Regions from separate parts of the Stenotrophomonas sp. YJH_SMC_57 genome, predicted to be linked through region 1. Evidence: riboswitches for the same ligand, from Rfam matches in the RefSeq annotation. Region 1 holds a riboswitch; the other holds the start of a gene.

Region 1 (10,427 bases):
CGCCCTGCTCCACGCCCGAGGCGATCAGGCCTTCCACGCGCTCGCGGGCGCTGCAGGAAATGACCGGGCCGACGTCGGTGCCGGACACGGTGCCGCCGCTGACCTTCAGGGTCTTGGCCTTGGCCACCAGGTCCTGCACCCAGTTGCGCGCTTCACCGACCAGCACCAGGGTGGAGGCGGCCATGCAGCGCTGGCCGGCGGCACCGAAGGCGGCGCCGACCATCGCATTGAGGGTCTGTTCCTTATTGGCGTCCGGCAGCACCACGGCGTGGTTCTTGGCGCCCATCATGCACTGCACGCGCTTGCCGGCCAGCGAGGCGCGGTTGTACACGTGGGTACCGACGCGGGTGGAACCGACGAACGACACGGCCTTGATGTCCGGGTGGTCGCAGATCGCGTTGACCACTTCCTCGCCGCCGTGGACGACATTCAGCACGCCCTTCGGAATGCCCGCTTCCAGGGCAAGCTCGACCAGGCGCATGGTCACCATCGGGTCCTGCTCGGACGGCTTGAGGATGAAGGTGTTGCCGGTGGCGATCGCCATCGGGAACATCCACAGCGGGATCATCGCCGGGAAGTTGAACGGGGTGATGCCCGCGCACACGCCCAGCGGCTGCATGATCGTGTAGGTGTCCACGCCATTGGCCACGTTGTTGGCCAGCTCGCCCAGCTGCAGGTTGCCGATGGCAGCGGCATGCTCGACCACTTCCAGGCCGCGGAACACATCGCCTTCGGCGTCGGGCAGGGTCTTGCCCTGTTCGGCGGTGAGGATGTGGGCCAGCTCGCTCATGTTCTCGCGGATCAGCTGCTGGTACTTCAGGAAGATGCGCGCGCGGGTGCCGATGGGAGTCTTGCGCCAGGTCTTGAAGGCTTCCTTGGCGGCGGCGACGGCGGCGTCCACTTCGCCGGTGGTGGCGAACGGCACCTGGGCCAGCACGTCCTGGGTGGCCGGATTGATCACGTCCTGCCAGTGGGAGGTGGCCGATTCAACGAACTGGCCATCGATCAGCATGCGGATACGGGGCGCTGCAACAGTCATGACGACAATCCCACGGGGTGCGAAAGATGCTTGGCATTATTCACAGCACCCACCTCGATTTCCGGGCTGAATCCGCTTAATCTGGCCAACACGCCAGACGATTCATGTTAATTCTGTGAATTATTCAGCCCCTCAGCGACAACTTGGCCTGCGTCTGCTGCGCCTGCGTGAGCAGCGCGGCTACAGCCAGGTGGACCTGGCCCGGGCCCTGGGCCTGTCGGCCAGCTACCTGAACCAGATCGAGCGCAACAAGCGCCCGCTGACCCCGGCCGTGCAGAAAAAGCTGGGCGAGGTATTGGGCGACGTTTCCGCCCTGTTCGACGACGATGAGCCCGCCGCGCTGCAGGAAGCGTTGGGCGAAACCCTGCGCGACCTGGGCCTGGCCGAGGTGAGCGCCACCGAGCTGCGTGCATTGGCCGGCAACCTGCCGCAGGTCAGCCGCGCCCTGCTCGACCTGCACCGCCGGCACCTGGCCCTGCGCGAGCATGCGGCGGCACTGGAGTTCCAGCTGGGCGAGCCCGGCGCTGGCAGCACCCTGCCGGCCGGCGACCAGGTGCGCGAGTTCTTCAACCGCATGCACAACCACATTCCCGAACTGGACGAACTGGCCGAGCGGCTGTTCGCCGAATGGGGGCTATCCCCCGGGCATGTGGCATCGCGCCTGCGCCAGCTGCTGGCCGACCGCCATGGCGTGCTGGTGGAGGTGGCGGCGCTGCAGGCCGGACGCGAGAAGCGCCAGTTCGATGCCGGTGCGCGGCGGCTGTGGTTGCCCGATTACCTGGAGCCCGGCCAGCAGGCGTTCCAGATGGCCGCCGAGCTGGCGCTGCACGGTTACCTGCCGCAGATCGATGCGGTGATCGCGCGTGCGGGCTTCCACGACGAAGCGCGCATCGCGCAGGCGCGGATCGGGCTTTCCAACTATTTCGCCGGTGCGCTGGTGATGCCGTACATGCGCTTCCTGCGTGCGGCCGAGGCCAGCAGCTACGACATCGAACTGCTGGCGCACCAGTTCGGCGTCGGCTTCGAGGCGGTGTGCCATCGGCTGAGCACGCTGGCGCGGCGCAGTGCGCCGGGCCTGCCGTTCTTCTTCATCCGGGTGGACCGCGCGGGCAATGTGTCCAAGCGGCATTCGGCTACCGATTTCCACTTCTCGCAGGTGGGTGGCTCGTGCCCGCTGTGGATCGTGTACGAGGCGTTCAACCAGCCGGGGCGCATCCTCACCCAGACCGCGCGCATGCCCGACGGCCGCCGCCATTTCTGGCTGGCACGGCAGGTCAGCAGCGGGCCGGTAGGCCATGGCCAACCGCGCAAGACGTTTGCGGTGGCGCTGGGCTGCGACCTGCAGCATGCGGAGCGGCTGGTGTATTCGCTGGGGCTGGATGTGCAGAGCCCGGGCAACTCGGTGTCGATCGGCCCGGGGTGCCGGGTGTGCCCGCGCGAGGACTGCATGCAGCGCGCGTTCGCGCAGTTGCCGGGAAGGTAGGGGTTATTCGGCAGGGCTGCGCCCTGCACCTGCTTCAATCCAAGGCAACAGCAAAAGCAACAGCGGGCTTTCCTTGGGATGGCGGGGTGGGTCCGGTGGCGGGGGACGCCGTAAACCCCCCTCCGGGGTCCGGCCCAGCCGCTGGCGGCTGTGCGTTCGGGCGCTTGCGAAGCAGTGCTTCGCAAGCAAAGCGCCCTCACCCTTGGGGGCTTGGCCGCGGCATCCATGCCGCGGACACCCCCGCCACCGGACCCACCCCGCCTTCGACAGTTCTCTGCGATCTGTCTGGATGGCATGACCTGCTCTTGGTGGGTGTCGACCTTGGTCGACACGGTAGATCCACGCGTGGCGTGGATCTACTAAACCATTCGTGCGTAGGCTGCATCCCAATCGGGATGCCCTCCCTGGAGATGACCATGCCCCTGATGCGTTCCTGTGTGGCTCTGCTGCTCGCTGCCTTTGCTGCGCCAGCCTGGGCGACCTTTTCCATCGTGGCCTGCAACGGGGCCGGTGACTGCGGCGTGGCGGTGGCTACACACAATCTCGGCGTCGGTGGCGTGGGCGTGCCGTGGGCGCAGGCGAAAGTGGGGGCGGTTGCCAGCCAGTTCGAGACCAATCCAACCTACGGCTCGAAAGGCCTGGCGCTGCTGGGCAGGGGCCGCACGCCTGCGCAGGTGCTCAAGCAGCTGCTGGACGAAGACGGTGATTTCGATGGCACCACGCTGGCCGAGCGCCAGGTGGGCCTGGTCAGTGCGCGCGGCGGCAATGCGCAGTACACCGGCACCACCGCCCAGCAAGCCAACTGGGCCGGTGCGCAGGGTGAGGGCATGCTGAGCGTGCAGGGCAACGGCCTGGCCGGGCCAGAGGTACTGGCCGCCATGCAACGCAGCTTCGCCGCCTCGCGCGGTGCACTGGCGGCGCGCCTGCTGGCGGCGCTGGAAGCCGGCCAGGCCGCCGGCGGCCAGCGCAGCGGGCAGTGGTCGGCGGCGTTGCTGGTGCGCACGCCTGGCGGTGACTGGCAGGACACCGATCTGCGCGTGGATGCCGATCCGCGCGCCGTCGCAAGGCTTCGCGAGCTGTACGACATGCGACTGTCCAACGACGCCATCATCCGTGCCGAGCAACGCTGGGAAAAGGGCGATGTGGCCGCTGCACGTGCGGCGCTGGCCACCGCGTTGTCACTGGCGCACGGCTGGGACCGCACCTGGGCGCGCGCCGCGCGCCTGGCCATGCGCCAAGGCGATGCAGCGCTCGCCCGCGAATACCTGGCTGGCCTGCGTACGCTCAATCCGGGATGGGTGAAACAGGAACTGGCGCTGCCATTGTATGCGCCGTTGCAGGGTGATGCGGTGGTGGAGGCGTGGCGTTGAGGCACCGCAGGGGGCAGATCGTGCCGACCAAGGTCGGCACCCACCAGAACCGTTCAATCGGCTGCGGCGAAGATCAATAGATCGGCGTCACCTTCATCTGTGGCAGCGGGCGCGGTGCGCCGTCGGTGAGGTCAGGTCCCAGGTCGTCCCAGCTGCGGCCCTGTTCGACCATCAGCCCCCACAACTGCTGCGAGGCCTGCCGCTTGTCTTCCGAGCCCAGCTTGTACGACGGCGGTGCCGGCTGGCCGCTGGCGACCGTCGAATAGGCCGCGCGGTAGGCCAGCACCTGCTGCGCCGGGTCATCGGTGCGCGCCACTTCCAGCGTGTAGCGCTGGTAGGCCGAGGCCAGGTTGCGCCAGCGGATCCAGTAGTGGTTGTCGAACGAGAACGAACAGAAACGTGCACCGGCCAGGCTGCCCTTGTCGGCGATGCGGGTGAGCACCTCCTGCGGCATGTCCAGGTTCATGCCACCCTCGTCGCCCTGCAGGCTGACGTGCACGATGCGATCGCGGTAGCCCGGTGCGCGCGCCTGCAGCAGGTCGCGCCAGTTCTGCATGGTTGCCACCACCGCGAACAGGAAGCGCCCCAGCTCGGCGGCCGCCAGCGGCGTGGCGATCGACTGGTAGGTGCGCTGCCAGCCGTGGCGATTCTCGGTGGGCAGGAACACCGCATGCTCCAGCGCCTGGCGGCCGCTGCTGCCATGGCTCACATCCTCGGCATGCTGCGGGTAGACCAGGTTGATGGCGAAAGTCGGCCAGCGTGGCAACGCCGCATCGAACAGGTGGATCGGGAAGTTGCTGCTGATGCCGCCATCGGAGAACCAGCAGATGCGGAAGGCGGTGATGACCGGACCGCAGGTCTGCCCGGCACTGGTCAGCCCTTCCATGCTGTCGGCCACGTTGTGCTCCGCATCGGCCGCCGGTGCGGTCGGTTCGCAGCGTCGTTCGCGGCGCGAGGGTTCATGCAGCGGTACCGCGCTGATCAGCAGCGGGAAACTCAGGCTCATCCGCGTGGCCACCAGCACCGGCAGCTGCGGGCCCTGCGGCAGGTGGTAGTACTGGCGCCCCTCCACCTCCAGCGGCGGGCCAGCCTGCTGTACCAGCCACTGCACCACGCTGGCCGGGAACAGCTGCTCGAACTCCTCGCGCAGGAACCAGAACTGCGCGCCGCCCAGCGGCAGCGTGCGCGGCTCGTTGTGCGATACGCAGGTGGTGATCATCTGCAGGCTGATCGCATGCGGGCTGTCCGGCTCGCCGGGGTAGCGCGGCGCGTCGTGCAGATCGGCGAAGGTCAACGGAGCATCCAGCGGCTTGCCGGCCAGCTGCTGCAGGCACGCGTGCAGCCACTCGGTGAGGGCGGGCTTGCGCGCATCGCGGCCGAGCCCGCTGCACAGGCCCAGCAGGTTGCGCCGTGCCACCCGCGCCACCCGCAGCGCGGCACCGGCCACGCCGGCCCCGTAGGCACACAGCAGCGACGGCAGCAACGTGGCGGCCACCCCGCTCCAGCCGCCTCCCCACCAGCCCAGGCCGAGCAGCAGCGCCAGCGACACCAGCACCTCCAGCGGCGCGATCTCGAACACGGCCACCGCCAGGCACAGCAGCTTGTGCGGCAAGCGGGCGCTGCCGGTCAGCACCACCAGCAGCCGGTAGGCCGCGCGTGCCCCGCGTGCCGGCTGGAACAGGCTGTAGATGAAGCCGCGCCGCGACAGCTGGGCCGACACCGCCGACAGCCCGCCATAACCGGCGTCGCCGGGCAGGTGTTCGCCCGCCTGCTGGCGACGGTCGCCACACGCCGCCGCGGCCGCCACCGCGGCGGCGATGGCGCCGGCCGAGGTGCCGCCAATGCTCTTGAACCGATACTCGCGGGCCAGCGCCAGTACCGCATTGGGGTACACGATGCCGCTGGTGATGCCGCCCTTCATGACCAGATCGCAGTACTTGTCCGCCACGAACCACCTCCCGTCTGCCGGTGTCCAGTATGGCAAGAGGCGCTCTCACAGCCTGAGAAGTGGGCCACAGCACTGCAGGGTCCTGGGCCCTTGACCATCACGGCCAACGGGTCCACCGTGCACACGCCGAAGGTATCCATCCCAGGTTCGGATGACGGGATGGATTTAAACGGGAATCCGGTGAAGGCGCCTGGCGCGCCCATTCCGGAGCTGCCCCGCAGCGGTGAATGGAAACGAATCCTGCCAACAGCACTGGGCTCACGCCTGGGAAGCGGCGGGTAGTAGGTGGGCTGCGGCCCGTGTCCATCAGCCCGAAGACCGGCCCCGGCCGGGGGACACGACCGTCCCCTGACTCGACCTGGACTCTCCGCGGGGAGGGTGCCGGGGCCGTCGCTGTCCTGCGCGTGCAGGCGGAGCGGCCGCGCGCGCCTTTTCCGCGGTAGCTGCCCAGAGCTGCTTCCCACGCGCTGATGCATGGGCCACCGCCGTTGCCGGCGGTCCATGCGGTACCTGACGATGACCGAGCTCCAACGCCCCACCCTGATCCTGCCGGCCGACGGCAAGCGCCTGCTGCTGCACTCCTGCTGCGCGCCCTGCTCCGGCGAAGTGATGGAGGCGATCACCGCCTCCGGGATCGACTACGCGATCTTCTTCTACAACCCCAACATCCATCCGGTGAAGGAATACGAGCTGCGCAAGCAGGAGAACATCCGCTTCGCCGAGCAGCACGACATCCCCTTCATCGACTGCGACTACGACACCGACAACTGGTTCAGCCGCGCGCGCGGCATGGAGAACGAGCCCGAGCGCGGCATCCGCTGCACGATGTGCTTCGACATGCGTTTCGAACGCACCGCGCTGTACGCGCATGAACACGGCTACGACACCATCAGTTCGTCGCTGGGCATCTCGCGCTGGAAGAACATGGCGCAGATCAACGACTGCGGCATTCGCGCCGCCTCGCGCTATGAAGGCCTGCAGTACTGGGACTACAACTGGCGCAAGGGTGGCGGTGCCAGCCGCATGATCGAGATCAGCAAGCGCGAGCAGTTCTACCAGCAGGAATACTGCGGCTGCGTGTACTCGCTGCGCGATGCCAACCGCCACCGCCGCGAGAACGGCCGCGAGCGGATCAAGATCGGCCTGCTGTACTACGGGCAGGACGCTGAGACCCCGCAGGGCGATTGACGTGTGGGCATGGGGCGGCCACGCTGGTCGCCCCTTCCGTTGTGCCGGACCTGCCATGACCGCCCTGCCCGCCGATGTCGCCCTGCTGGTGATCGACCTGCAGCCGGACTTCATGCCGGGTGGCACGCTGGCCTGCGAGCAGGGCGATGCGCTGGTGGCACCGATTGCCGCGCTGCTGGCACAGCGCCACTACCGCACGGTGGTGGCCACCCAGGACTGGCACCCGGCCGACCACGCCTCGTTCGCCAGCCAGCACCCCGGCAAGCGCCCGTTCGAGACCATCCTGCTGCACGCACAGCCGCAGACCCTGTGGCCTGACCACTGCGTGCAGGGCAGCGCCGGCGCCGCGCTGCACCCGGGCGTGGACTGGACCGTGGCCGACCTCATCCTGCGCAAGGGCACGCGCCAACAGGTGGATTCGTACAGCGCCTTCCGCGAGAACCACGGCCCTGACGGCGAGCGCCCGCCAACCGGCCTGGCCGGCTGGCTGCACGAGCGCCGCATCCGCGAAGTGCATGTGTGCGGCCTGGCCCGCGACTACTGCGTGCTGTGGAGCGCGCAGGATGCGGTGAAATCCGGCTTCAAGGTGAAGTTCCTGTGGGACCTGACCCGGCCGGTGACCGAGGCCAACGACGCGATGGTGCGCGAGGCGCTGGGCAAGGCCGGGATCGCGGTCGCCTGACCGACAACGGTAGTGCCGGCCGCTGGCCGGCAATCCCGGGATCCCTGCAGTTGCCGGCCAGCGGCCGGCACTACCGGAACACCACCGTGCGATGCCCGTTGAGCAGGATGCGGTGCTCGACATGCCGGCGCACGGCACGCGCCAATACCAGCGATTCGGTATCACTGCCCAGCCGCACCAGCTCACGCGGTGCCATGGCATGGTCCACGCGCGCGACGTCCTGTTCGATGATCGGGCCTTCGTCCAGATCCTCGGTGACGTAGTGCGCGGTGGCGCCGATGATCTTGACCCCGCGCGCGTGTGCCTGGTGATACGGCTGCGCGCCCTTGAAGCTGGGCAGGAAGCTGTGGTGGATGTTGATCGCGCGGCCAGCCAGGGCGCGGCACAGCGTGGGCGAGAGAATCTGCATGTAGCGCGCCAGTACCACCAGGTCGATGCGTTCGCGCTCGACCAGATCGATGATCTGCTGTTCCTGCACTGCACGCGTGTCCGCGTTCACCGGCAGATGGTGGAACGGCACCTGGTAGGACGCGGCCAGCGGCGCGAAGTCGGCGTGGTTGGATGCCACCGCGGCGATGTCCACTTTCAACTGCCCGCTGTGGGCGCGGAACAGCAGGTCGTTCAGGCAATGCCCCTGTTTGCTGACGAGCACCAGCAGGCGCGCGCGGCGACGGCCATCATGCAGCTGCCAGTCCATGCCGTAGTCGGCGGCCAGCGCGGCCATCGCGGCATGCACGGTGTCCAGCGGCAGGCTGGCGTCGCGGTCGAAGTGCACGCGCAGGAAGAAGCGGCCGCTTTCCTCATCGCCGAACTGCTGGGCGTCGAGGATGTTGCAGCCATGGTCGAACAACAGGCCGGACACGCGGTAGACGATGCCGGTACGGTCGGGGCAGGACAGGGTGAGGATGGAATCGGGGCGCATCGCCCGAGTGTAGGGCAGCGCCCGGCCCGACGGATCGATGGTCACCGTTGCAACCGAACGGCTTGGTTCAGTCCCAAGCGATACTTGCCCTTCCGCATGGCAAGCTGGTCGGTCATGAACCTGTTGCAACTGATCCGCAGCTTCACCCGCACCGCAGAGACCGGCAGCATTGCCGCTGCGGCCCGCACGCTTGGCATCAGCGCCACCGCCGTCGGCCAGAACATCAACCGGCTGGAGGCGCATCTGGGCGTACGGCTGCTGAACCGAAGCACGCGCCAGCTGGCACTCAGCGAGGCCGGCGCGCTGTACCTGGCGCAGGTACGCCACATCGAAGCCGACCTGGCGCGCGCGCAGGCGATGGTCACCGCCGGTGACATCGAACCGGCCGGGCCCCTGCGCATCGCCAGCAGCAGCGCGTTCGGCCGCCACGTGCTTGCGCCGTTGCTGCCTTCGCTGCAGCAACGCTACCCGCAACTGCAGCTGGAGCTGCGCCTGAGTGACCGCGCCGTGCAGCATGGACCGGAAGCGGTGGATGCCAGCATCCGCATCGGTGCGCAGCTGGAAGATGGCGTGGTCGCGCGGCAGCTGGCACGCATTCCGTTCGTGTTCTGCGCCGCGCCGGCCTACCTGAAGGCACACGGCACGCCGCAGCAACCCTCGGAACTGGGCAGCCATCGCGGGCTGCTGCACCGCTTCCCCACCGACGGCCGCCCGCTGCGCTGGGGCCTGCTGAACGACGGCCAGCGCGTGGACGCGGCGCTGCCGCCGAGCATGGTCTGCGATGACATTGATGCGCTGGCCGAGCTGGCTGCCGCAGGTGCAGGCATCACCCGGCTGGCGGCGTTCGTGGCCGAGCCGTACCTGCGCGACGGCCGCCTGCAGGCGGTGTTCGGCGCAGACACCGCGTGGCGGCCGGAACCGATGGAGGTCTATTTCTGCGTCAGCGACCGCCGCGACTTCACCGCCAAGATCCGCGCGCTGTTCGAGCACCTGCAGGCCGGCATGGCGCCGGCCTGGCGGGTGTGAGCCTCAGCGTGCCTTGAATACGCCGCGCGCATCACGCGGTTCGCAGCGCAGGTACTGCGGCGCCGGTTCCACGCTGTCGCGCAGCGCGGCGGCGGCATGCCACGGCCAACGCGGGTCGTAGAGGATGCCGCGCGCCAGTGCCACCGCGTCGGCGTGGCGATGGCGCAGGATCGATTCGGCCTGCTCGGGCTCGGTGATCATGCCCACCGCAATGACCGGCATGCGCACCTTGGCCTTGATTGCGGCTGCGAACGGCACCTGGTAACCCGGGCCGACGGTGATCTTCTGGCGTTCGTCGAGGCCGCCGCTGGAGACGTGCAGGAAGTTGCAGCCGCGCGCGTCCAGCACCTGCGCCAGCGCCTCGCTCTGTACCAGATCCCAGCCACCGTCGACCCAGTCGCTGGCGGAAATGCGCACGCCCACGGCGACCTTGTCCGATACCGCCGCGCGCACCGCGTCGAATACTTCCACCAGCAGGCGCAGGCGGTTCGGCAGCGAGCCGCCGTAGCCATCGGTGCGGCGGTTGCTCAGCGGCGACAGGAACTGGTGCAGCAGGTAGCCGTGTGCGGCGTGCAGTTCGATCAGCTCGAAACCGAGGCGCTCGGCGCGCACCGCGCTGGCAGCAAAGGCGGCGATGACGTCGGCGATGGCGGCCTCGTCCAGTTCCTGCGGCGCCGGATCGGCGGCATGGAACGGCAGCGGCGACGGCGCCACCGTGGCCCAGCCACGCGCATCGTCGGCCGGCAGCTGGCCACCGCCGTCCCACGGA
Region 2 (10,427 bases), on a different contig from region 1:
GCTGGAGGCACAACGCCGACCCGGCGTCATCGACCTGGCCTTCGCCGGCCCCCGTGGTCGCCAGTTCTATCCCGGGGCGCAGCTGGCCCGGCACACCGCACAGGTGCTGCGCCACGGCCAGCAGACGGTGGAAACCTATGCACGCCCGAATGGCTCGCCGCGGCTGCTGGCGCAGATCGTGCGCCGCGGTCCGCGCATGGGCCTGCACACCCACAGCGACCGCCTGCTGCTGACCCATGGCGCGATGGAAGCGCTGCAGCTCGCGCTGCGTGCCGTCACCCGGCCCGGCGATGCGGTCGGCATCGAGGCGCCCTCCTACTTCAACCTGTATCCCTTGCTGGCCACCCTCGGCCTGCGGGCCATCGAATTGCCCACCCACCCGCAACAGGGACTGGATGTCGATGCCCTGGGGGCCCTGCTCGAACACACATCGCTGGCCGCGCTGGTGGTGATGCCGACCGTGCACAACCCGCTGGGCTGCACCATGCCCACATCCGCCAAGCAGCGACTGGCCGAACTGGTCAATGCACGCCAGCTGCCGCTGATCGAAGATGCGGTGTATGCCGAGCTGCAGTTCTGCGAACCGCCTGCGCCCTTGCTCAAGGCCTTCGATCGCGACGGATGGGTGATGGTGGTCGGTGGGTTTTCCAAGACGCTGGCGCCGGACTATCGCATCGGCTGGCTGGAGGGTGGCCGCTTCGCCGAGCGCATCGCGCTGCTGAAGTTCCAGTCCACCGGCGGCGAACCGCAACTACTCGGCGATGCGGTGGCCGCCTACCTGGAGGCGGGCAGCTACGAGCACCACCTGCACCGCATGCGTCGCCTGTATCGCGAGCAGGTGGGACGGCTGCGCCAGCTGGTAGCCGAGCACTTCCCGGCTGGCACCCGCGCCACCGAGCCGCAGGGCGGTTTCCTGCTTTGGCTGGAACTGCCGGGCGTGGATACGCGCGAACTGTTCGAGCGTGCGCTGCAGGAGGACATCGTGTTCATGCCCGGCCAGGTCTATTCGCGCGGCGCCCGCTACCGGCATTGCCTGCGGCTGTCGTGCTGCCAGACCCTGGATGCGCGCTTCATCGGTGCGGTGGAACGGCTGGGCGCGATCGCGCGCGAGCTGGCGGCTGCAGCACGGTAGTGCCGGCCGCTGGCCGGCAACTGCATCCATCCAGCGATCCCGGGATTGCCGGCCAGCGGCCGGCACTACAGGTGCGCGGCCAGCGCTTCGCCATTTGCCCCCGGCAGGTGCCGCAGCCGGCCCCAGCACGGCATCGGCAGGCGCTGCCGCAGCGTGGCGAAGTTCTCGTCCTGGCGCTGCATGGCCGGGTCGATGTGGTTGCCGACCCAGCCCAGGCACGCCACGCCGCTGGCCTGCAACGACTGCGCGGTCAGCCGCGCATGGTTGACGCAGCCCAGCCGCATGCCCACCACCAGCAGCACCGGCAGCTGCAGCGCGCGCACCAGGTCCAGCTGGTCCAGCGTGGCCGAGACCGGCGCCAACCAACCGCCAACGCCCTCCACCACCACGATATCGGCCTGTGCGCGCAGCCGCTCGAACGCGGCCACCATCGGCGCCAGCTCCACCTGCACGCCATCTTCGGCAGCGGCCAGCTCCGGTGCCAAGGGGTGCCGCAACGCATACGGATTCAGGTCGGCATAGTCCGGCACCGGCCAGCTGGCCGCCTGCAGGGCCAGCGCGTCCTCGTTGCGCAGGCCCTGCCCCAGATCCTCGCTGCCGCTGGCTACCGGCTTCATGCCGACTGCACGCAGGCCACGACGGCGCAGTGCGTGCAGCAGCGCGGTGCTGACCGCGGTCTTGCCGATCCCGGTATCGGTGCCGGTCACGAACAGGGCAGGTGGCAGCGCGGCGGGCAATGGCATTGATGGGCTCCAGCAGGGCAACAGAGCGTGCATTATCGCCGGCCCCGCACGCTTGCTAGACTGCGGGCATGTTCGCCAATGCCTCGCTCACCGGCAGCAAGCCGGAACAATACGCCCAGCTGCTGGAACAGGCCCGTGGCCTGGTCTACGCCGAGTCCGACCGCATCGCCAACGCGGCCAACCTCTCCGCGCTGGTCTACCACGCCCTGCCCGATCTGAACTGGGTCGGCTTCTACCTGTACGACGGCAAGGAACTGGTGGTCGGCCCGTTCCAGGGCCTGCCGGCCTGCGTGCGCATCCCGCTGGACAAGGGCGTGTGCGGCGCGGCCGCCAGCCAGCGCGTGACCCAGCGCGTGGACGACGTCGATGCCTTCCCCGGCCATATCGCCTGCGACTCGGCCTCGCGTTCGGAACTGGTGGTGCCGCTGCTGCGCGGTGATGAGCTGATCGGCGTGTTCGACATCGACAGCCCCAAGGTGGGCCGCTTCGATGCCGAGGACCAGGCCGGGCTGGAAGCCATCGCCCACGTGTTCGTCGAGGCCCTGGGATGAGCGCACCGAAACTGCGCAACATCGGCCCGAAGAGTGCGGCATGGCTGCGCCAGGTCGGCCTGCGCAGCCGCGAGGACCTGGCCGCGATCGGTGCGGTCGGCGCCTTCGTCAAGGTCAAGCGCGCGGGCTTCAAGCCCAGCCTGAACCTGCTGTACTCGCTGGAAGGCGCGTTGCTGGACTGCCATTGGCAGGAACTGAGCGAGCCACAACGCGAAGCACTGGTGCAGGACTACGAAGCACGCATCGCCGCGCATCCATTGAAGGCAGCCGGCCCGGCTTCGGGCCCGGTGCATGAGCAACGCTTCGATGCCGACGATGACGCTGAAGACAGCGTCGCCGAGAGCGCCGACGAGGATTGAGCCCTCCGCGTTCCTGGGGATGCCGGCCAGCGGCCGGCACTACCACTGTGATGCGGGATCGGTAGCGCCAGGCCATGCCCGGCGGGTGCGCTCAGGGCTGCTGCAGTTCCAGCAGTTCGCCTACCAGACCTGCTTCACCGCGTTCCAGCCGTACCCGCAGGCGCGTGCCATGGTCGATGCGCAGCGCCCAGCACAGCGACATTGGCAGGCCGCACACCTGCGAAAGCACCATGCGCAGCGGGCCACCGTGGCTGACCACCAGTGTCGGCAGCGGGTCATCGTCATCAAGCAGGCGATCCAGCGCGCGCGCAATGCGCCGCTCGAAGTGGCCCCAGCTCTCACCATTCGGCGGCGGATACGCATGCGGGTCGGCATGGAACGCCGCCAACGCGTCTTCCGGCAGATCGAACAGGGACTGGCCGTCCCAATCACCGAAATCCAGTTCCTCCCACTCTTCGTCCGCCTCCACATCCAGGCCGCGCGCGGTGGCCAGCGCCATCGCCGTGTGCAGCGAGCGCAGCCGCGGCGAGCTGATCACCCGCTCCCACGGCTGTGCGGCATAGGCATCGACCAGTCCCTGTGGCAGCGGGGCCAGCTGCGGTGGATCGGTGCGGCCATCGAGGAACTCATCGCGACCGTTGCCGGCATGGCGGACCAGGTCGAGGATCACGGTAGTGCAACCGTATATGAAGCGCTGGCCAACGACTGCGTCGCGGACGGCGCAGGTAAAATCGACGATTGAAGCAACATCATGAACCCCACTTCCGGACAGCATCCCCGTAGTGGGGCGCGCCATTCTAGCGTGGGCCGCCCTCCGCCTGCCTGGATGAGGCCCCTGCACCTGATGCGGACAGCGATGCCATCACGCGTTTGCCCAACCTGATCATCGGTGCTTCGATGCAGCGATGCCCCAGCGCGGCCAACGGCAGTGCGACTGCCAGTACCAGCGCAGCGCACAGCAGATAGCCGGTTGTCCCGCCACCCGTGACCGCCAGCAGCCTGCCAAACACCGGCGCGAGCAAGGCGATCACAATGGGATGCCCCAGGTAGAGCGAGTAGCTCACCGTACCCAGCCAGGCTGTCGCCCGGTTGATCAACCAGCGTGGCGGGCATTGCGAACAACCCACCAGCAATGCCAGGTAGCCAAGGCCCGCCAGTTGCCATTGGCTCGCTCCGCTCCAGCCGCCCACTGTTCCTGTCATGACCAGCAGCAGCACCAGGCCACCGGTAGCGTTCAGAGCCATTCCCCACCCGCGCGCCTGCGCGGAAGGCAGCCGCGAGAGAGCGTTGTATGCGTGATACGCCACCAGCCCCATCGCGAACACAGGCGCGTGCGTCAGCCAGCCGTAGCTGCCCAGCGAAGCCTCCACGCGTGCTCCCAGCGAGCCAGTTCCGGCCAACGCCGCCAGCCCCAACAGCGCCAGGAGGAGCATCCAGGCCCGGCGCCCGTCATTCACCCACAGGTACAACACAGGGAAGATCGCATAGAACAGCATCTCGACCCCGACTGCCCAGCTGGCCCAGACAATTCCCTGGTCCCAACCGGGGAAGAGGTTGAATGTGAATGTGGCATTGGCAATGATCTCGGCCCACGGATGGCCGGCATGGCTACCCCGGCCATCGCGGAAAATCGAGAACGCCAGCAGCAGATAGAACAGCGGCGCGATGCGCAGGAAGCGGTGCAGGTAGAAGCTCAGCAACGGCCGACCGCTGGCTCTGTGGCGAGGCTGGGTATAGCACAGGGAAAATGCGCTGATCACGAAGAACAATGCGACACCCGTGGCCCCCAGGTGCAGCACCGGCAACAACCAGCCCGCGACAGACAACGTGGGCGTCGGCATCGACTGGACGTGATACAACACAACATAGACGGCAGCCAAGCCCCGAAGCGAGTCGAGGAACTGCAGGCGATCCTTTGCAATCATGTTCCAGGTTCCAACCAGAAGCGCGTGCGACACCTCTCACTCTACCAGCTGGCGATGCCGTAGACTGCGCGCACTTCCAGGTGACCTGCGGCCTTGGCCGGCAGGTTGAAACGGGAAGCCGGTGACGCGTGATTCCACGCCAGGCCGGCGCTGCCCCCGCAACGGTAAGCACGTCAGTTCCAGGCAACAACGCCACTGTGCCGCGCGCATGGGAAGGCGCCTGGACGGTGGCCTCGCGCCACCCGGCGGCAAGCCCGGAGACCGGCCCGGAAGCCTCAGGTCGCGATGCGGTGGGCATGGCGCTGGATGAGCACGGCGTCGGCCGTGGCATCGGCGCGTGCCTGGCTTCGCGGCTCCTCCCCTTCGCTGCGCGGGCGTGCGCAGCACCTGGAGTCCCCCAGATGAAGCTGCAGACCCGAATGCTCACCCTGGCCGTACTGGCCACGCTGCCCACGCTGGCGCAGGCCGCCAATGACACCACCGCGCTCGACCAGGTACTGGTCACCGCCACCCGCACACCGATCGCCCTGCAGGACAGCATCGCGCCGGCCCAGGTGATCGATCGCGCGCAGATCGAATCCAGCCAGGCCACCTCGCTGCAGGAACTGCTGCGCGGCCGCGCCGGCATCAACCTGACCAACACCGGTGGCCTTGGCAAGCAGAGCTCGCTGTTCCTTCGCGGCACCAACTCCGGCCACACCGTGGTGCTGGTCGACGGCGTGCGCATCAACAGCGCCGACCTCGGCCTGGCCATGTATCAGGATCTGCCGCTGGCGCAGATCGAGCGCGTGGAGATCGTGCGTGGCCCGCAGTCCAGCCTGTACGGCGCCGACGCCATCGGTGGCGTCATCCAGATCTTCACCCGCCGCAACCAGGGCGATTTTGCTCCGCACTTCCAGCTCGGTGGCGGCAGCAACGGCCTGCGCGAAGCCAGCGGCGGCATCGGGGGTGGCACCGAACGCGGCTGGTTCGGCGCCGACATCGCCTACCAGCATTCCGATGGCATAGACGCCTGCCGCGGCTCTTCCTCGGTGTTCACTGCCGGCTGCTTTGCCGACGAACCCGACCGCGACGGCTACCGCAACCTGTCCAAGAGCCTGCGTGGCGGCTACACCTTCAACGACCAGTGGAACGTGGAAGGCAGCGCGCTGCGTGCCGACGGCAGGAACCACTACGACGGCTACTACAACTACTCTGAAACCCGCCAGCAGGTGCTGGCCGGCAAGGTGCGCTACACCCCGTCCGAGCGCCTGGCATTCACTGCCAACGTCGGCCGCAGTGACAACGAATCAGACAACTATGGCGCGCCGGGCGTATTCGGTAGTGCGCAGACCCACCGCAACAGCGCCTCGCTGCAGGGGGATTTCGGCCTGGCCGAGGGCCAGCTGCTGAGTGCCGGCGTGGACTGGAGCGAAGACAACCTGGATGGCAGCAGCGCGGGCTACCTCGTTGACAGCCGCCGCAACACCGGTGTGTTCGTGCAGTACCAGGGCCGCTTCGGCCGCCACCAGCTGCAGGCCAGCGCGCGTAACGACGACAACCAGCAGTTCGGCAACCATGCCACCGGCAGCCTTGGCTGGGCGATGCAGCTGGCGCACGGCCTGCGCGTCAATGCCAGCTACGGCACCGCCTTCAAGGCACCGACCTTCAGCGACCTGTACGACCTGTGGAGCGGCGTGCCGACGTTGAAGCCGGAGAAGTCCAGGAGCGCCAACCTCGGTGTTTCTCAACAGGGCCAGGGCTGGCATTGGGGCCTGGACGTGTACGAGACCCGCATCGATGACCTGATCACCTACGATGCGCTCACGATGAAGATGCAGCAGGTGGAGAAGGCGCGTATCCGCGGCGCCGAGCTGACCGGTGGCGTGCTGCTGGCCGGCTTCGATATCAACGCGCAGCTGAGCCACACCGACCCGCGCAACCGCACCCGGGGCAGCAGCCAGTTCGACAACTGGCTGCCGCGCCGCGCGCAGCAGACCGCGCGCCTGGACATCGATCGCCGCTTCGGCGATTTCCGCGCCGGCCTGACAGTGCAGGGCGCGGGCAAGCGCTATGACAACGCCGGCAACTCGGTGAAGGTCAGCGGCTACGGCACGCTGGACCTGCGTGCCGAGTACGCGCTGACGCCGTCGTGGTCGCTGCTGGCGCGTGCGGCCAACGTGTTCGACCGCAGGTACGAGACCGTGGCGTGGTTCAACCAGCCCGGCCGCGAGTACCAGCTGAGCGTGCGTTACCAGCCGAGATGACCGCAACGGTCATGGTAGTGCCGGCCGCTGGCCGGCAGCATCATGACCTTCGGGAGAGCGTTCCGGGTTGCCGGCCAGCGGCCGGCACTACCCGTTGCGTCGGCCCGGGTGACCGGCCGGCGACCAGAGACGTCCGTTGCGTCAGCGCTGCAACCCCGGCAGCTCACGCAGGTCGTCGATCACGGCCACCGCATGTGCGGTGGCCAGATCCAGGCCACGCGGATAGCCATAGCGCACCAGCGCGATCGGCATGCCGGCCTCTTCAGCGGCGCGATAGTCGGTCAGCGAATCACCGACCATCAGGCAGGCGCCTACCGGCAACCCGAAGTGCGCAGCGATGTGGCGCAGCGGTTCACCACTGGGCTTGCGCTGCGGCAGCGAGTCGCCGCCCAGTATCAGCGCGAACGCGTCGCCGATGCCCAGGTGCTGCAGCAGTGGTGGCACCAGCGCTTCGGGCTTGTTGGTGCAGATCGCCAGCGGCACGTTGCGCGCACGCAGCTGTGCCAGCGCCTCGGCCACGCCATCGAACAGGCGTGGGCTGCGCAGCAGGCATTCGCGGTAGTGCACCATGAACACCGGCATCACCGCGGCCAGGTCGAGCTCGCGGCCGGCGGCATGCACGGCCTGCTCCACCAGGCGACGCACACCATCGCCGATCCAGCCCAGCACCGTGGTTTCCGGCACGCGCGCCACACCAATGTCTTCCAGCGTGCGGTTCAGTGCTTCGGCGATATCGGCCGCGCTGTCGACCAGCGTGCCATCGAGGTCGAACACGACCAGCGGATAGGGATACGACAAGGGACGGCACCTGTGCGACGTGGGGCCGTCCATTGTACGTCGGCCTGTTTTTTTGCAGGCCCGCTTCAGCCGATCCTGCGCGCGCGGGTGGCCAGGAACGTGGGCAGATAGCGGTCGATCAGGAAGCGCGGCTGCGGCTGCCAGTCTTCCATGAAGCGATCGATGACGAAGCCGGCGTCAAGCTGGCCGCCGATGAGTTCGGTCAGGCTGTGGCCGAAGGTGAGCGCATCGCCGCGCGCCAGCTTGGCCTCGCGTTCGGCCGGCGCCAGGTCTTCCAGGTCCGAATAGGGAATGGCGTACTGCGGGCGGATCAAGCCCTGCGCATCCAGCTGCGGATCACGTGCGCCGACGAACAGCACCGGGTTGTAGAAGCTGGTCATCAGCAGGCCGTCGCGCGCAAGCACGCGATGGCACTCGCTCCACACCGGCCGCACGTCGGGCACGTACAGGTTCGAGATCGGCTGGAACACCACATCGAAACTGCCGTTGGCGAAGGCGTGCAGATCGCGCATGTCGCCCTGCACCGTGCGCAACTGCAGGCCATCGCGCGCGGCGACCTGACGGTCCTGCTCCAGCTGCCCGTCGGACAGGTCGAACACGGTGACATCAGCGCCGGCCGCGGCCAGTACCGGCGCCTGCTGTCCACCGCCCGAAGCCAGGCACAGGATGCGGCGGCCGCGTACATCGCCCAGCCAGTCCAACGGAAGTGCGCGCGGCGTCAGATGCACCTGCCAGCGCCCTTCGCGTGCAGCGGCAATCGTCGAGCTTTCAACCGGGCGCGACCATTCGCGCACCTCGCTGGCCTGGCGGTCCCAGGCAGCACGGTTGTGGTCGATCAAGGCCTGTCCATGGTTCATGTGTTCTCCTTGCCCGGCGGGCGCCAATCCAGGTCCTGGAAGGCCGGGCTGGCGAAACACTCGCCCAGGAAGTCCAGGAATCGCCGCATGATAGCGGGCTGCTGGCGCCGTGATGCGTACACGGCATGAATGCCGAGTTCGTCCAGGCTGAATTCCGGCAGCAGTTCGATCAGTTCGCCAGTGCGCAGCAGCGGTGCTACCTGGTAGGTCGGCAGCATCGCGATGCCGGCCCCGGCACGCACCGCTTCCAGCAGCAGCGAGGCTTCATTGGCACTGATGTTGCCGCCCACCGCCACCGACAGCGAACGGCCGTCGCGGTGCAGCTGCCACAGGCTCTTGCCGACGTAGTGGTGGGTCAGGCAGTTGTGCGCGGCCAGGTGCTCGGGAGCGGTCGGCGTGCCGTGCGCCTGCAGGTAGGACGGCGTCGCGCACAGCACCGAGCGGCAGGTGGCCAGCCGCCGCGCGATCAGGCTGGGGTCGATCTGGCGCGCGATGCGCACCGCCAGGTCCACCCGCTCCTCCACCAGGTTCACCGTGCGATCGACCAGCAGCAGCTCGATGCGCGCCGCCGGGTGGCGTGCGACGAAACCGGCCACTGCACGCGCCAGGTGGCTCTGCCCGAACGACACGCTGGCGGTCACCCGCAGCGTGCCGTGCGGCTCGGGATCATCGCTGGCCAGCTCGCCCTGCAGCGCCTCGCCGATCTCCAGCATCTGCCGGAAGCGCGCCAGCGCCGCTTCGCCGGGACCGGTCAGGCTGACCCGGCGCGTGGTCCGGTGCAGCAGGCGCGCACCCAGCCAGCCTTCGACCTCGGCCAGATAGCGACTGACCATCGCCCGCGACATGTCCAGCACCTCGGCGGCCGCGGTCAGGCTGCCGCGCTCGGCGACCTCGACGAACACGGTCATGGCGGTCAATCGGTCCATATGCTCGTTCCATGCAACAAACAAGCGCGTTATACGCTGTTTTTCGAGCGACTGCAGCGGCCTAGAGTGGCCCCATTCCCACCCCACACCGCCTCACGGAGTCCCGCAATGAAGATCGCCCTCGTTGGTTCCACCGGCAACATCGGCCGCCAGATCGCGCGCCACGCGCTGGCCCACGGCCACGAACTCACCGTCATCGTGCGCAGCGCGCAGGATCTTCCGGCCGAGCTGGCCGGCGCCCATCCGGTGATCGCTTCGCTGGATGACCAGGACGCGCTGGTCGCCGCCATCGCCGGCCACGACGTGCTGGCCAGCGCCTATGGCCCGCGCCCGGGCGATGACATCGGCCGGGTCGGCGAGGTCGCCGCGCAGCTGGCCGCGGCCGCGCGCACGGCCGGTGTGCCGCGCCTGGTGGTGGTCGGCGGTGCCGGCAGCCTGGAAGTCGCCCCCGGCGTGCAGCTGGTGGATACCCCGAACTTCCCGGAGGCCTACAAGCCGTACGCACTGGCCCACCGCGAAGCCTTCAAGCGCCTGCAGGCGGTGGAGGACCTGGACTGGACCTTCTTCTCGCCGGCCGCCGAAATCGGCCCGGGCGAAGAGCGTGGCCAGTACCGCGTGCAGCCCAAGGCGTTCCTGGCCGATGCCAGCGGCCACAGCCACATCAGCTACGCCGACTATGGCGCTGCATTCGTCGCCGAACTGGAAGCACACAAGTACCCGAAGCAGATCATCACTGCGGCGTACTGATCATGGCGTGCGCGGGCCTGCCCGTTCGCCGGGCATGGCCTGGCGCTACCCACCTGTAGCGCCGAGCCGATGCTCGGCCCGATATCCCCACAAGGACATCCCCATGCGTACCGCTGCCCTGCTGCTCCCCCTCGCCCTGGCCG

The links. Region 1 has a riboswitch for cobalamin ahead of AC5P7U_RS07010 (epoxyqueuosine reductase QueH). Riboswitches for the same ligand answer to the same signal wherever they lie in the genome.
Region 2: linked by a shared signal. The riboswitch ahead of btuB (TonB-dependent vitamin B12 receptor) and the one ahead of AC5P7U_RS07010 (epoxyqueuosine reductase QueH) in region 1 are both predicted to bind cobalamin.

Annotation. Positions count from the first base shown of each region.
Region 1 covers NZ_JCAFSZ010000004.1:262,025-272,451, reverse strand. Annotated here, with positions in the region: gene AC5P7U_RS07030 (CoA-acylating methylmalonate-semialdehyde dehydrogenase) at 1-1,039, opposite strand, end outside; gene AC5P7U_RS07025 (helix-turn-helix domain-containing protein) at 1,155-2,522, shown strand; gene AC5P7U_RS07020 (DUF1028 domain-containing protein) at 2,939-3,892, shown strand; gene AC5P7U_RS07015 (patatin-like phospholipase family protein) at 3,966-5,840, opposite strand; cobalamin riboswitch at 5,972-6,164, shown strand; gene AC5P7U_RS07010 (epoxyqueuosine reductase QueH) at 6,342-7,028, shown strand; gene pncA (bifunctional nicotinamidase/pyrazinamidase) at 7,084-7,710, shown strand; gene purU (formyltetrahydrofolate deformylase) at 7,781-8,632, opposite strand; gene AC5P7U_RS06995 (LysR family transcriptional regulator) at 8,747-9,658, shown strand; gene AC5P7U_RS06990 (NADH:flavin oxidoreductase/NADH oxidase) at 9,662-10,427, opposite strand, start outside.
Region 2 covers NZ_JCAFSZ010000008.1:238,583-249,009, forward strand. Annotated here, with positions in the region: gene AC5P7U_RS12950 (aminotransferase-like domain-containing protein) at 1-1,132, shown strand, start outside; gene bioD (dethiobiotin synthase) at 1,198-1,875, opposite strand; gene AC5P7U_RS12960 (GAF domain-containing protein) at 1,944-2,426, shown strand; gene AC5P7U_RS12965 (TfoX/Sxy family protein) at 2,423-2,785, shown strand; gene AC5P7U_RS12970 (histidine phosphatase family protein) at 2,877-3,455, opposite strand; gene AC5P7U_RS12975 (acyltransferase family protein) at 3,583-4,710, opposite strand; cobalamin riboswitch at 4,772-4,994, shown strand; gene btuB (TonB-dependent vitamin B12 receptor) at 5,112-6,956, shown strand; gene gph (phosphoglycolate phosphatase) at 7,098-7,754, opposite strand; gene AC5P7U_RS12990 (class I SAM-dependent methyltransferase) at 7,820-8,611, opposite strand; gene AC5P7U_RS12995 (LysR family transcriptional regulator) at 8,608-9,537, opposite strand; gene AC5P7U_RS13000 (NAD(P)-dependent oxidoreductase) at 9,646-10,284, shown strand; gene AC5P7U_RS13005 (MBL fold metallo-hydrolase) at 10,388-10,427, shown strand, end outside.